2 regions of the Agrobacterium fabrum str. C58 genome follow, and region 2 is predicted to be linked to the other one. Evidence: predicted binding sites of a transcription regulator. Region 2 holds the regulator's gene; the other holds the start of a gene.
What was found. The regulator PhoB, encoded in region 2, activates phosphate uptake and scavenging genes when phosphate is short. The targets are predictions, from matches to a motif close to TGTCATNNANCTGTCAT.
Positions count from the first base shown of each region.

Region 1: the regulator PhoB is predicted to act here: its motif matches at 2,030-2,046, upstream of ATU_RS00810 (DUF1045 domain-containing protein).

Region 1 is NC_003062.2:172,874-178,326, forward strand. It holds gene phnN (phosphonate metabolism protein/1,5-bisphosphokinase (PRPP-forming) PhnN) at 1-110, opposite strand, end outside; gene ATU_RS00805 (alpha-D-ribose 1-methylphosphonate 5-triphosphate diphosphatase) at 107-1,243, opposite strand; gene ATU_RS00810 (DUF1045 domain-containing protein) at 1,240-1,938, opposite strand; gene phnE (phosphonate ABC transporter, permease protein PhnE) at 2,213-3,562, opposite strand; gene phnE (phosphonate ABC transporter, permease protein PhnE) at 3,562-4,548, opposite strand; gene phnD (phosphonate ABC transporter substrate-binding protein) at 4,619-5,453, opposite strand, start outside.
Region 2 is NC_003062.2:421,433-426,885, forward strand. It holds gene phoU (phosphate signaling complex protein PhoU) at 1-624, shown strand, start outside; gene phoB (phosphate regulon transcriptional regulator PhoB) at 657-1,340, shown strand; gene ATU_RS02050 (GcrA family cell cycle regulator) at 1,632-2,165, opposite strand; gene ATU_RS02055 (aspartate aminotransferase family protein) at 2,597-3,796, shown strand; gene argF (ornithine carbamoyltransferase) at 3,853-4,770, shown strand; gene ATU_RS02065 (Hsp33 family molecular chaperone) at 5,007-5,453, shown strand, end outside.

The DNA.
Region 1 (5,453 bases), 250 kb from region 2:
GCCGCCGCATAGTCCATCAGCGTGTCCTTGCCGGCCCCGCTCGGGCCGACAATCACGATCATCGTGCCGGGCGACAATGTGCGCCGGCTATCTTCTCCACCGGTGGTCATGCCACGCGCTTGCCCTGGCGCCAGACCGAACGAGCAACCGGCACACCATCCTCGCGATGAACCCGCACCAGATCGGCCCGCAACCCGGTCGCGATACGGCCACGGTCGACAAGGCCGACCGTGCGTGCCGGCGTGGCGGTGACCATGCGCAGTGCTTCCGACAGGCTGATAGCTTCCACCTGATCGGCGAGCAGGAACGGCGCGAAGAGCAGGCTGAACGGCACGTAATCGGAAGAAAGAACATCCAGCACGCCGATCTCGGCCAGATCGCGGGCGGCGATATTGCCGGAATGGGACTTGCCGCGAACGATGTTCGGCGCACCCATCAGGACGCTCATGCCGGCGCTGTGCGAAGCTTTCGCAGCCTCGACGCTGGTGGGAAATTCCGCCAGTTTAACGCCGTGACCGATGGCTTCGCCCACATGCGCTTCGGTCGCGTCGTCATGGCTTGCGACCGTGATGCCGCGCTTGGCGCAGCTGGCCGCCAGATAATCGCGGTGCTTGGCGGAATATTCGGCCGATGCGGCCTGTCGGCGGCGCACGAATTCGGCAAAAGCCTCGTCGCTCAATCCGCGCTTCTTCTGATAATAGAAGATATACTGGTCCATCGACTGGAACTGGCGCTGGCCCGGGGAGTGATCCATCAGCGAAATCAGCCGCACGCGCGGATCGGTTTCGAAGTCTTCGAAATGCTCAAGCACATCGGCGGAAGCGACCTCACAGCGCAGATGCAGCAGGTGGTCCGCACGCAGGCGGTTCTGATCCGCTGCCGCCTCGATGGCGTCAGCCATTTCGCGCATTTCGCCCTTTTTGAAACCGCCATCCTCGTCCGAGCCGAGCCGCAGGCAATCGAACACGGTGGTGATGCCGGACGACGCAACCTGTGCATCATGGGCCTGAATGGCGGCGATCTTGTCCCAGATCACGCCCGGACGTGGTGAGTAGTGCTGTTCCAGATGGTCGGTATGCAGTTCCACCAGACCGGGGATAAGGAAATCGCCTTCGAGGTCTTCTCCGGTTTTGGAAGCACCTTCGCTGATATCGGCAATCTTGCCGTCACGGATCAGAACGGATCCCAAAATAATATCGTCTTCCAAAACGATACGGGCATTGGACAGGGCGTGCTCGGTCATGGGTTCGCATCTTTCTTTGGCTGCTGGCCAAGCGGGTGCCAGCGATGAACGGTAAATGGCGCGCCGCGCGTTTCTTCAATGAATAAAGCGAGGCCGGAAATGGCGAGAGGCTGATCGACGAATTCGGCAAACCGGGTCGAGAGAATCTCTTGCATGGCGGGCTGCTCTTCCTCGTCGATACGGCCGGTCAGCGTCATGTGAAAACGGAAGTCATCCATGACATGCGGATAACCCCAGAGAGAGAGATTTTGTCGCTGGCTTTCCGTCAGCATTTGCGGCCGCCGGCGGGCAATATCGGTCTCGGACAGGGGCGCGCGGAACCGATCGAAGTGATCAACGACCTCTGCGGCAAAATCCTGCAGCGGCTGGTAAACGCGATCCGGGACCAGCGCGAAAAACGGCCCAAGCGCGCCGACGACGACGCGTGGGATCTCGAAGGCGGACTGATTGGCCGCGAAATCTTCGACCGCTGCGAGCAGCTCGGCCTCGCTGTATTTTTCGGCGAGCTCGAAAGGTGCTTTCAGGGTCGCGTGGAAACCGTAACGGCGCGGTTCCTCCGTCAAATCGGCATAGTCGTCGTGGTCGTCATGCAACGTGCCGGAAAACGCATTGCGGCCCAGCCAGCGCGACGCTGCTTCAGTCAGCGGATGATCTTTAGCCGGAGAAAAATAGATGGCGTAGCGCACGGCAAGCACTCTTCGGTGTCATGAAAACCAGGGATGAGAAGCTATTTGGCGTGACTCGCCCGCTTCCCGCAAGGTCAGGAGTGCGAGGTAATCGCTTTCCGTGACAGAATGATGATGCAGATGGAAAAAAGCGCATTCAAAACGCGGCAAATCTTCCGAACGCGCTGAAGTCGTAGAGGGAGATGGTGAGGAGATATGGCCAGCGCAAACCAGGACTGCGTGAGCGTGCGCGGTGCGGGATAACGAACGTCATCGCGACTTTCGTTATCCCGCCCGCTTGGGCCTAGTGCTGTGTTTTACCGATCAGGCGCGAACGCAGCGAATTGGAAATATGGTCGAACAGGAAGACGACGAAGAGGATGAGCAGGACCATATAGGCGACCTTGTCCCAGTCGGCATTGGTACCCATCGCTTCCAGCAGTTTCAGGCCGATGCCGCCGGCACCCACCGCACCGATGATCGTGGCGGAGCGGGTATTGCTTTCCCAGAAATACAGCGATTGGGAAATGAAGACCGGCAACACCTGCGGCAACACGCCGAAGCGGTTGACCGCAATCGGGGATGCGCCGACCGACTTGACGCCCTCGCGCTGCTTGTCGTCGACATTTTCCAGCGCCTCGGCATAGACCTTGCCGAGCGCGCCGGTATCGGTGAAGAAGATCGCGGCAATTCCCGGGATCGGTCCCGGGCCGAAACTGCGGGTGAAGAACAGCGCCCAGATCAGCATGTCGATGGAACGCAGGAAATCGAACAGGCGCTTCATGCCCCAGTTTGCCGCCCTGTTGGCGGTGATGTTGCGCGCTGCGATGAAGGCGAGCGGCAGGGCGACAAGCGTGCCGAACAGCGTGCCGACAAATGCCATGACCAGCGTCTGCATCAGCTTGGACAGGATATCGGCATGTTGCCAGACGCTGTTGTCGAGGAAATCATCGACCATATGGCCGATATTGGAGCGCGCGGGATCGAGCCGCTCTCCCCAGAGCGCGAGAGCCGCAAGCTCGCCATAACCCTTGCCCCAGAATTCAGATTTGGTGTCGAACAGGAAGTTCGCCCATCCAAGGAAGCGGCGCTGTACATAGACCTGGCTGGTGCGGATTTCCGCCTGGCCGGCAAAACCGTAATGCACGAGAACCTTCTTGCCGTCCTGCTGGATTTCGTCGGGCAGGCCCTGCGGCGCGACAACAGCATCGTCGTTGATGATGACGGGGTAGTTCTTGCCGTCGACATAAACATCCACCCGGGTCGGCGTTATATCGAGGCGGTTTTGTGTGCCCGCATAAACGACGCTGTAACCGCCGTCCGGCAGGGGCTGCAGCCAGTCGATCTTCGCATCGGCCGGATATTGCCCGCGGCTCGACCATTGCGGCGCGACCTTGCCGTCTTCGAAACGCAGGCGCGGCTGGGCACGCCAGGAATACCAGTCCTGAATATAGCTGGAAGCGCGATCCCACCGGCCCTGCATGAAAGCCGGGCCGACATTGAAGAAGAAAAAGCAGCCGATGAGATAGGCGGTGGCGACGAGAAGGCCGACGAGCAGACCATATCGTTGCATGAAACTGCGGTTGAACACATGGCGATGTGCAGCCGTCAGCCTCTCGCGCTCGGCGGTGTTGAGAATGAAGCTGGACGACATCAGGCCGCTCCCCGTCCGAATTCGAAGGATTGTTGGCCGATCAGTCTGCGGCGCAGCCAGCTGGAGAACTGGTCGACGGCGATGATGGTGATCAGCAGAAGGATGATGATGGCATAGGTCTTCGAGGCGTGATCGTTTCCGATCGACAGACGGAAGACCTCGCCGATGCCGCCGCCGCCGACGGCGCCGATGATCGTGGAAGCGCGCACATTGATTTCGGCGCGCAGCAGTGCGTAGGAGACGAAATTGGGCAGGACCTGCGGCACGATGGCGAAGCGTACCCGCTCCAGCCAGTTGGCACCGGCGGCACGCAGGCCTTCATCCGGCTTCATATCGGCATTTTCCACGACTTCGAAGAACAGCTTGCCCAGCGCACCAATCGTATGGACCGAAATCGCGATGATGGCGGCGATCGGACCGATCGAGAGGATAGCGGTCAGCAGCCCGGCGACGACGATTTCCGGAAAGGCGCGCAGCACTTCCATCACCCGGCGCACCACCCAGCGCACAAGACCGGCGCCGACGAGATTGGTGGAGGCAAAGAAGCAGAGCACGAAGGCGAAACTCGTGCCGATGATTGTCGAGACAAGGGCGATATTGAGCGTGATGATCAGCTGGTAGATGAAGTGCGGGATGTAGAAACCGTCGGTGATGTAAACGCGATCGGCGACATAATTATATTTCAGCGAACCGTCCGCATAAGGCGACGGCAGGTCGAACATCGCCCGGAAGATTTCCAGCGGACTGTCAGGCACGAAGGTCTTCATGAAATCGAAGAAATAGGGCAGGCGCTCGAAGAACTTGCCTGAATTGGCCGCATTGGCGAAATTCAGGGAGGCGGCGAGGATGACGAGAAAGATCACGAGCGAAATGACGGTATAGATCCGTCGTGTCGCAAGCTGCTGTTGATAATGGCGCATGACCGTCCGGGACGATGCGCTCAACCCCTCGGGTGATAGGGTACCATTGTGCAGTGTGGTCGCCATGCCGCTTTTCCTTTATTGGCAAAAGCGGCGACGCCGCAAGGCACCGCCGCTTCCGAATATGATCTGAGGATCAGCCGCCGATAACGGACTTACGGGCGTCGATGATCGTCTGGTAGAAGGACGGATCGACCTTGATGTAGGCGGTGTTCTTGCCCTGGGTGAAGCCCTGGAAGCATGCGAGGTCCTTCTTTGGCAGTTCCATGAAGAAGTCTTCGACTTTCTGCTTCATCGCGTCGCCGAGCTTGTTGGTGACCATCAGCGGACCGTTCGGGATCAGCGGCGACTTCCAGACCTGAACGATATCGTCCATGTCCAGATTGCCCTTCTTGACCATCTGGTAGAGGTTGCCGGCGGTGTAGCCTTCTTCCCACTTGCCAACGCCCGAACCGAAGGTGGTGCCGACGTCGAACTTCTTGTCGAGAACGGCGAGAACGAGGTTCTCATGGCCGCCGCCGAAACCGGTTTCGGAGAAGTATTCCTTGACCGGAACGCCGGTTTCCTTCGGGATAGCCACGTTCGGAACGAGGAAGCCGGAGGTGGAGTCGGGGTCGGCGAAGCCGATCTTCTTGCCCTTGGCATCAGCCAGCGTCTTGATGCCGCTGTCCTTGCGGGCAACCATGATCGTGTAATAACCGGTCGAACCATCGGCGCCGGCCGTGGTCAGGATCGGGTCGACAGCCTTCGGGTCGGCCAGAGCGATCTTGGCGTAGGAGGATGCGCCCATGGAGGCGATGTCGATGGTGCCGCCGAGCAGGCCCTGGATGACGCCGTTATAATCCGGCGACGGGAAAACCTGAACTTCGGAAACGCCGGTTGCAGCCTTGAGGCCATCGGCAACGCACTTGGTGTTGCGGATCTGGTCGGCTTCGTTTTCGGAACCGTCGAGACCGATGCGCAGAACCTTG
Region 2 (5,453 bases):
ATGTGCGGCGACGCCGTGCGTGCGCTCGTGAATTCCGATGCTGCGCTCGCGCAGAAAGTCATTTCGGACGATACCATTCTTGACCACGCTGAGCGCGAAATCGGCGACAAGGCGATTGTCACCATCGCCAGACGCCAGCCGATGGCGGCTGACCTTCGCGAAATCATCGGCACCCTGCGTATTGCCGCTGACCTGGAGCGCGTCGGTGATCTCGGCAAGAATACCGCCAAGCGCGTCATTGCGGTTGCCGGAACCGGCGTTCCGCGCAAGCTCGCCCGTGGCATCGAGCATCTGTCGGAACTGGCGCTGGTGCAGCTCAAGGAAGTGCTTGACGTCTATTCCACCCGATCCGCCGAGAAGGCCAATGCCATCCGCGAGCGCGACGAGGAAATCGACGCCATGTATACGTCGCTCTTCCGTGAGCTTCTGACCTACATGATGGAAGATCCGCGCAATATCACCACCTGCACGCATCTTCTGTTCTGCGCCAAGAACATCGAGCGTATCGGCGACCACGCCACCAATATCGCCGAGACGATCTATTACATGGCCACCGGCAGCCAGCCGGAGGGCGAGCGTCCGAAGGACGACAGTTCCAACACGCTCGGTTCGGTGACCGAGTAACAGACAGGCAGAGGCTTGTGCGGAGTTAGCATATGGTGCCGAAGATTGCAGTTGTGGAAGACGAGGAAGCGCTGAGCGTCCTGCTTCGTTACAATCTCGAGGCTGAGGGATACGACGTCGACACGATACCCCGTGGCGACGAGGCGGAAATCAGGTTGCAGGAGCGTATTCCGGATCTTCTCATCCTGGACTGGATGCTGCCTGGCGTCTCCGGCATCGAACTTTGCCGGAGGCTCAGAATGCGGCCGGAAACGGAACGCCTGCCCATCATCATGCTGACGGCGCGTGGCGAAGAGAGCGAGCGCGTTCGTGGCCTTGCCACCGGCGCCGACGATTATGTCGTCAAGCCGTTCTCGACGCCGGAACTCATGGCCCGCGTCAAGGCCATGCTGCGCCGGGCGCGTCCCGAGGTTCTGTCTTCGGTGCTGAAATGTGGTGATATCGAACTGGATCGCGAGACCCATCGCGTTCACCGCAAAAGCCGCGAAGTGCGCCTCGGCCCGACGGAATTCCGCCTGCTGGAGTTCCTGATGACCTCGCCGGGCCGGGTGTTCTCCCGCTCGCAATTGCTGGATGGCGTCTGGGGCCACGATATCTACGTCGACGAGCGTACCGTTGACGTGCATGTCGGACGCCTGCGCAAGGCGCTCAATTTCTCCCATATGCAGGATGTCATCCGCACCGTGCGTGGTGCCGGATATTCGATGGAAGCCTGAGAGGAACCGAACTGACGGTTCCTTTCAGCGCGACATACTCCAAAATCGAAAGGCCCGAAACCGGAATGGTGTCGGGCCTTTTCATTTTGAACCTTCCGCAAAGACGACAGCATCATCCCTTTGACAACTTGCCGATGGCTCGCAGAAATCCGGATTGCCGGGCGAAACCCGACGGCGGTGAGGAAAGCCTTGACGCTCTGCTGTCGCTGACCGGGAAGCGCGATACTTTTGTCACAAAAAAACGGGCCCGAAAGCCCGTAGTTTTTGAGTGTCAAATGCGTGCCGCAACACTCAAGCCTTACGGCGCTCGCTAACCGGCTGGTAGGCGAGCTTCGCATGGAACTTGCAATAGGGCGAAGATTCCAGCGCTTCACAACCGCAGAAATGGAAATCATCTTTCAAGGGGTCGCCGACCGGCCACTTGCAGGTGCGCTCCGTCAGTTCCGTCAGCGTCAGGCGACGGGAAATCGGGGTGACGACGTTTCTGGAAGGAACGTAATCGAGAACTTCTGCAGTCTCGACGCCGATCTCTTCCTGAAGAGCCGTTGCCGCGTTGGAACGCGTCAGGATCCGGGCCGGTGCCGTGCCGACACGACCGGCGAAATTCGTCGCGCGCGGGGCAGGGGCGGCGGCGCGCTTGGGCGCGGAACGCGCCGAAGTGACCGGACCGCCGGCCTTGACGCGTCCCGGCAGATTGAGACGGTGAACCTTGCCGATAACGGCATTACGGCTGACACCGCCCAGCTGCGCTGCTATCTGGCTGGCGCTAAGTCCCTCGGCCCACAATTTCTTGAGTTTCTCGACTCGCTCGTCTGTCCAGTTCATGCCGCTTCTCCGCTTTTCGCGTGTATTGTCGGCAGAATCCCTCTCCGCCCCGCGGGCGTGCCGCAAGCGTGGTTTCCGCCAGATTTTCGGTGACTAGTTCCGCCGCAATGCAGTCTAGTAATTAGCGATTAACCTAGTGCCAGCCCGACTCCGTGGCAAGAGTCGGGGGAATCATCTGGAATCGATTTTCCGGTTTTCCCCAACTTGCTGGTGAGTTGAGTCTGAAAGGCAACACCTTGGGCCTCGAAAGCTTCCATCTACTACTGCTTGAGACGCCCGGCAAATGCGGACTTTTGTTGACATCGGCAGGCGAACTGACAATAGTGCCGGTGCCGCCGCAAGGCGGCATTTTTGATTTTCAGGCGAGGGATAACCCTCAGAGCCTATTGACAACCGTCTGACAGCGCGTCCGCGCAAGGAGTGATACAGCCATGGCCGAAGCCGCCGCGCCATTGTTCGATACGTTTGCAAGAGCCCCCCTGCGCTTTGAGCGAGGCGAGGGCGTCTGGCTTTTCACGGAAAGCGGCGAGCGATATCTGGATTTTGCGGCCGGCGTTGCGGTCAACTCGCTGGGCCACGCCCACCCGCACCTCGTGGAAGCGATCAAGACCCAGGCCGAGAAGGTCTGGCACGTCTCCAACCTCTATGAAGTGCCCGGACAGGAAAAGCTTGCAAAGCGACTGACGGAAGCGACATTTGCGGACAAGGTCTTTTTCACCAATTCCGGCGCGGAAGCGCTGGAATGCGCGATCAAGACCGCGCGCCGTTACCATTATTCCAAGGGACATCCGGAAAAGTTCCGCATCATCACATTTGAAGGCGCCTTCCATGGCCGCACGCTGGCGACGATCGCCGCCGGCGGCCAGCAGAAATATCTCGAAGGTTTCGGTCCCAAGGTCGAAGGTTTTGACCAGGTGCCGTTCGGTGATGTCGATGCGCTGAAGGCTGCCATCACGGCCGAGACGGCCGCACTTCTGATCGAGCCCATTCAGGGCGAGGGCGGCATCCGCGCGCCGGCCAAGGAATTCCTGCAGCTGCTGCGGTCGCTTTGTGATGAGCACGACCTGCTCCTGATTTTCGATGAGGTCCAGACCGGCGTTGGCCGCACGGGCAAATTTTTTGCCTATGAGCAGACTGGTGTCGCGCCTGACATCATGGCGGTTGCCAAGGGTATCGGCGGCGGTTTCCCGCTCGGCGCGTGCCTTGCAACGGCGGATGCCGCTTCCGGCATGACGGCCGGCGTGCACGGCACCACCTATGGCGGCAATCCGCTGGCCATGGCGGTCGGCAATGCCGTGCTCGACGTCGTTCTCGCTGACGGCTTTCTCGAAAAGGTCCGTGATGTCGCACTGGTTTTCCGCCAGGGGCTTGCCTCGCTGAAGGATCGTTATCCCGATGTCATCGAGGAAATTCGCGGCGAAGGCCTGCTGCTTGGCATCAAGGCCAGAGTTCCCTCGGGTGAGCTGCTGCAGGCCATGCGTGCGGAACATCTGCTCGGCGTACCGGCGGGAGACAACGTCATCCGCCTTCTGCCGCCACTCGTTACGACGGCGGAAGAGGCTCGCGAAGGGTTGGCACGCGTGGAAGCGGCAGCCGCATCCCTGACCGCCAAGCAGGCGAAAATCGCCTGAGGAAACAATAAAAGCGGGCCTCTTCCTGGAGGCTCGCGAGCATGGGATAGTTTGAAATGGCTTCACCTAAACATTTTCTCGACCTGTCGGCCGTTGGCCCGCAGGACCTGCGGACAATTCTTGACGATGCGCGCGCGCGCAAGGTCGCCACGAAGGCGGGAACGGCGGAAAAGCCGCTGGCCGGCAAGATGCTGGCCATGATCTTCGAAAAGCCGTCCACCCGCACCCGCGTTTCCTTCGATGTGGGCATGCGCCAGCTCGGCGGCGAGACCCTTTTCCTGTCGGGCACTGAAATGCAGCTCGGTCGTGCGGAAACGATCGGCGATACCGCCAAGGTGCTGTCGCGTTATGTGGATGCCATCATGATCCGTACCACGGATCATTCGCGCCTGCTCGAGCTTGCCGAACACGCGACGGTGCCTGTTATCAACGGCCTGACCGATGATACCCATCCCTGCCAGATCATGGCCGACATCATGACGTTCGAGGAACATCGTGGTCCGGTCAAAGGCAAGACCATTGCCTGGACGGGCGACGGCAACAACGTGCTGCACTCTTTCGTCGAGGGCTCCGCACGTTTCGGTTACCGCATGACGATGGCGGTGCCGATGGGTTCCGAACCGCATGACAAGTTCATGAACTGGGCCCGCAACAATGGCGGCGAGATCGCGCTGTATCATGATGCGGACAAGGCGGTCGCGGGTGCGGATTGTGTCGTCACCGATACCTGGGTGTCCATGAACCAGGAGCACAAGGCGCGCGGCCACAACATCTTCCAGCCCTATCAGGTCAATGAGGCCCTGATGGCCAAGGCGCAGAAGGACGCGCTGTTCATGCACTGCCTGCCGGCGCATCGCGGTGAAGAAGTGACGGACGCCGTGATCGACGGCCCGCAATCGGTGGTCTTCGATGAGGCGGAGAACCGTCTCCACGCGCAGAAATCCGTCATCGCATGGTGCATGGGCGTGATCTGAGAAATTCACCCGTCCTGATCGTCTTCGGGCCGGGTGCTTGAACTGACACGCATCGATTACCATCTGTGGGGCTTCGAAGAGACGCGTCGGTTTGCTGGCGGGCCATCATCACAATTGCACGTTTTTCTCCGGAGGCGGTTTCGCTTCCCGGGTCTCTGTGCGACAAGCAAAAACCACATTTGAAAGCCGGACTTTTGGACGGTAGCGGCGCCACGGCTGCGCCAAGGAGTATCAACATGGCAGATGTAACGGTTGAACTGGACGATCTCAATTTTGCTGGCGACGACAAGGTTGTGCCTTTTCAGGTCGAAGGTCTGGATGTACGCGGCCGCGGCGTGCAGGTCGGGCCGCTGCTGAACGCCATCCTCGAACGGCATGACTATCCCGCCGTGGTTGCCCGCTTGCTGGCGGAAGCGACGGTCCTCACGGCGCTGATCGGCACCTCGCTCAAGTTTTCCGGCAAGCTGACCGTCCAGACCAAGGGCGACGGCCCGGTTGACCTGCTGGTCGCGGATTTCTCCGCGCCGGACAGCATGCGCGCTTACGCCCGTTTTGATGAGGAGCGGCTGGCGGAAGCGGTTGCGGCCGGTGAAACCTCGCCGGAGCAATTGCTGGGCAATGGTATTCTCGCCTTCACCATCGATCAGGGCGCGGGCATGCAGCCCTATCAGGGTATCGTGCCG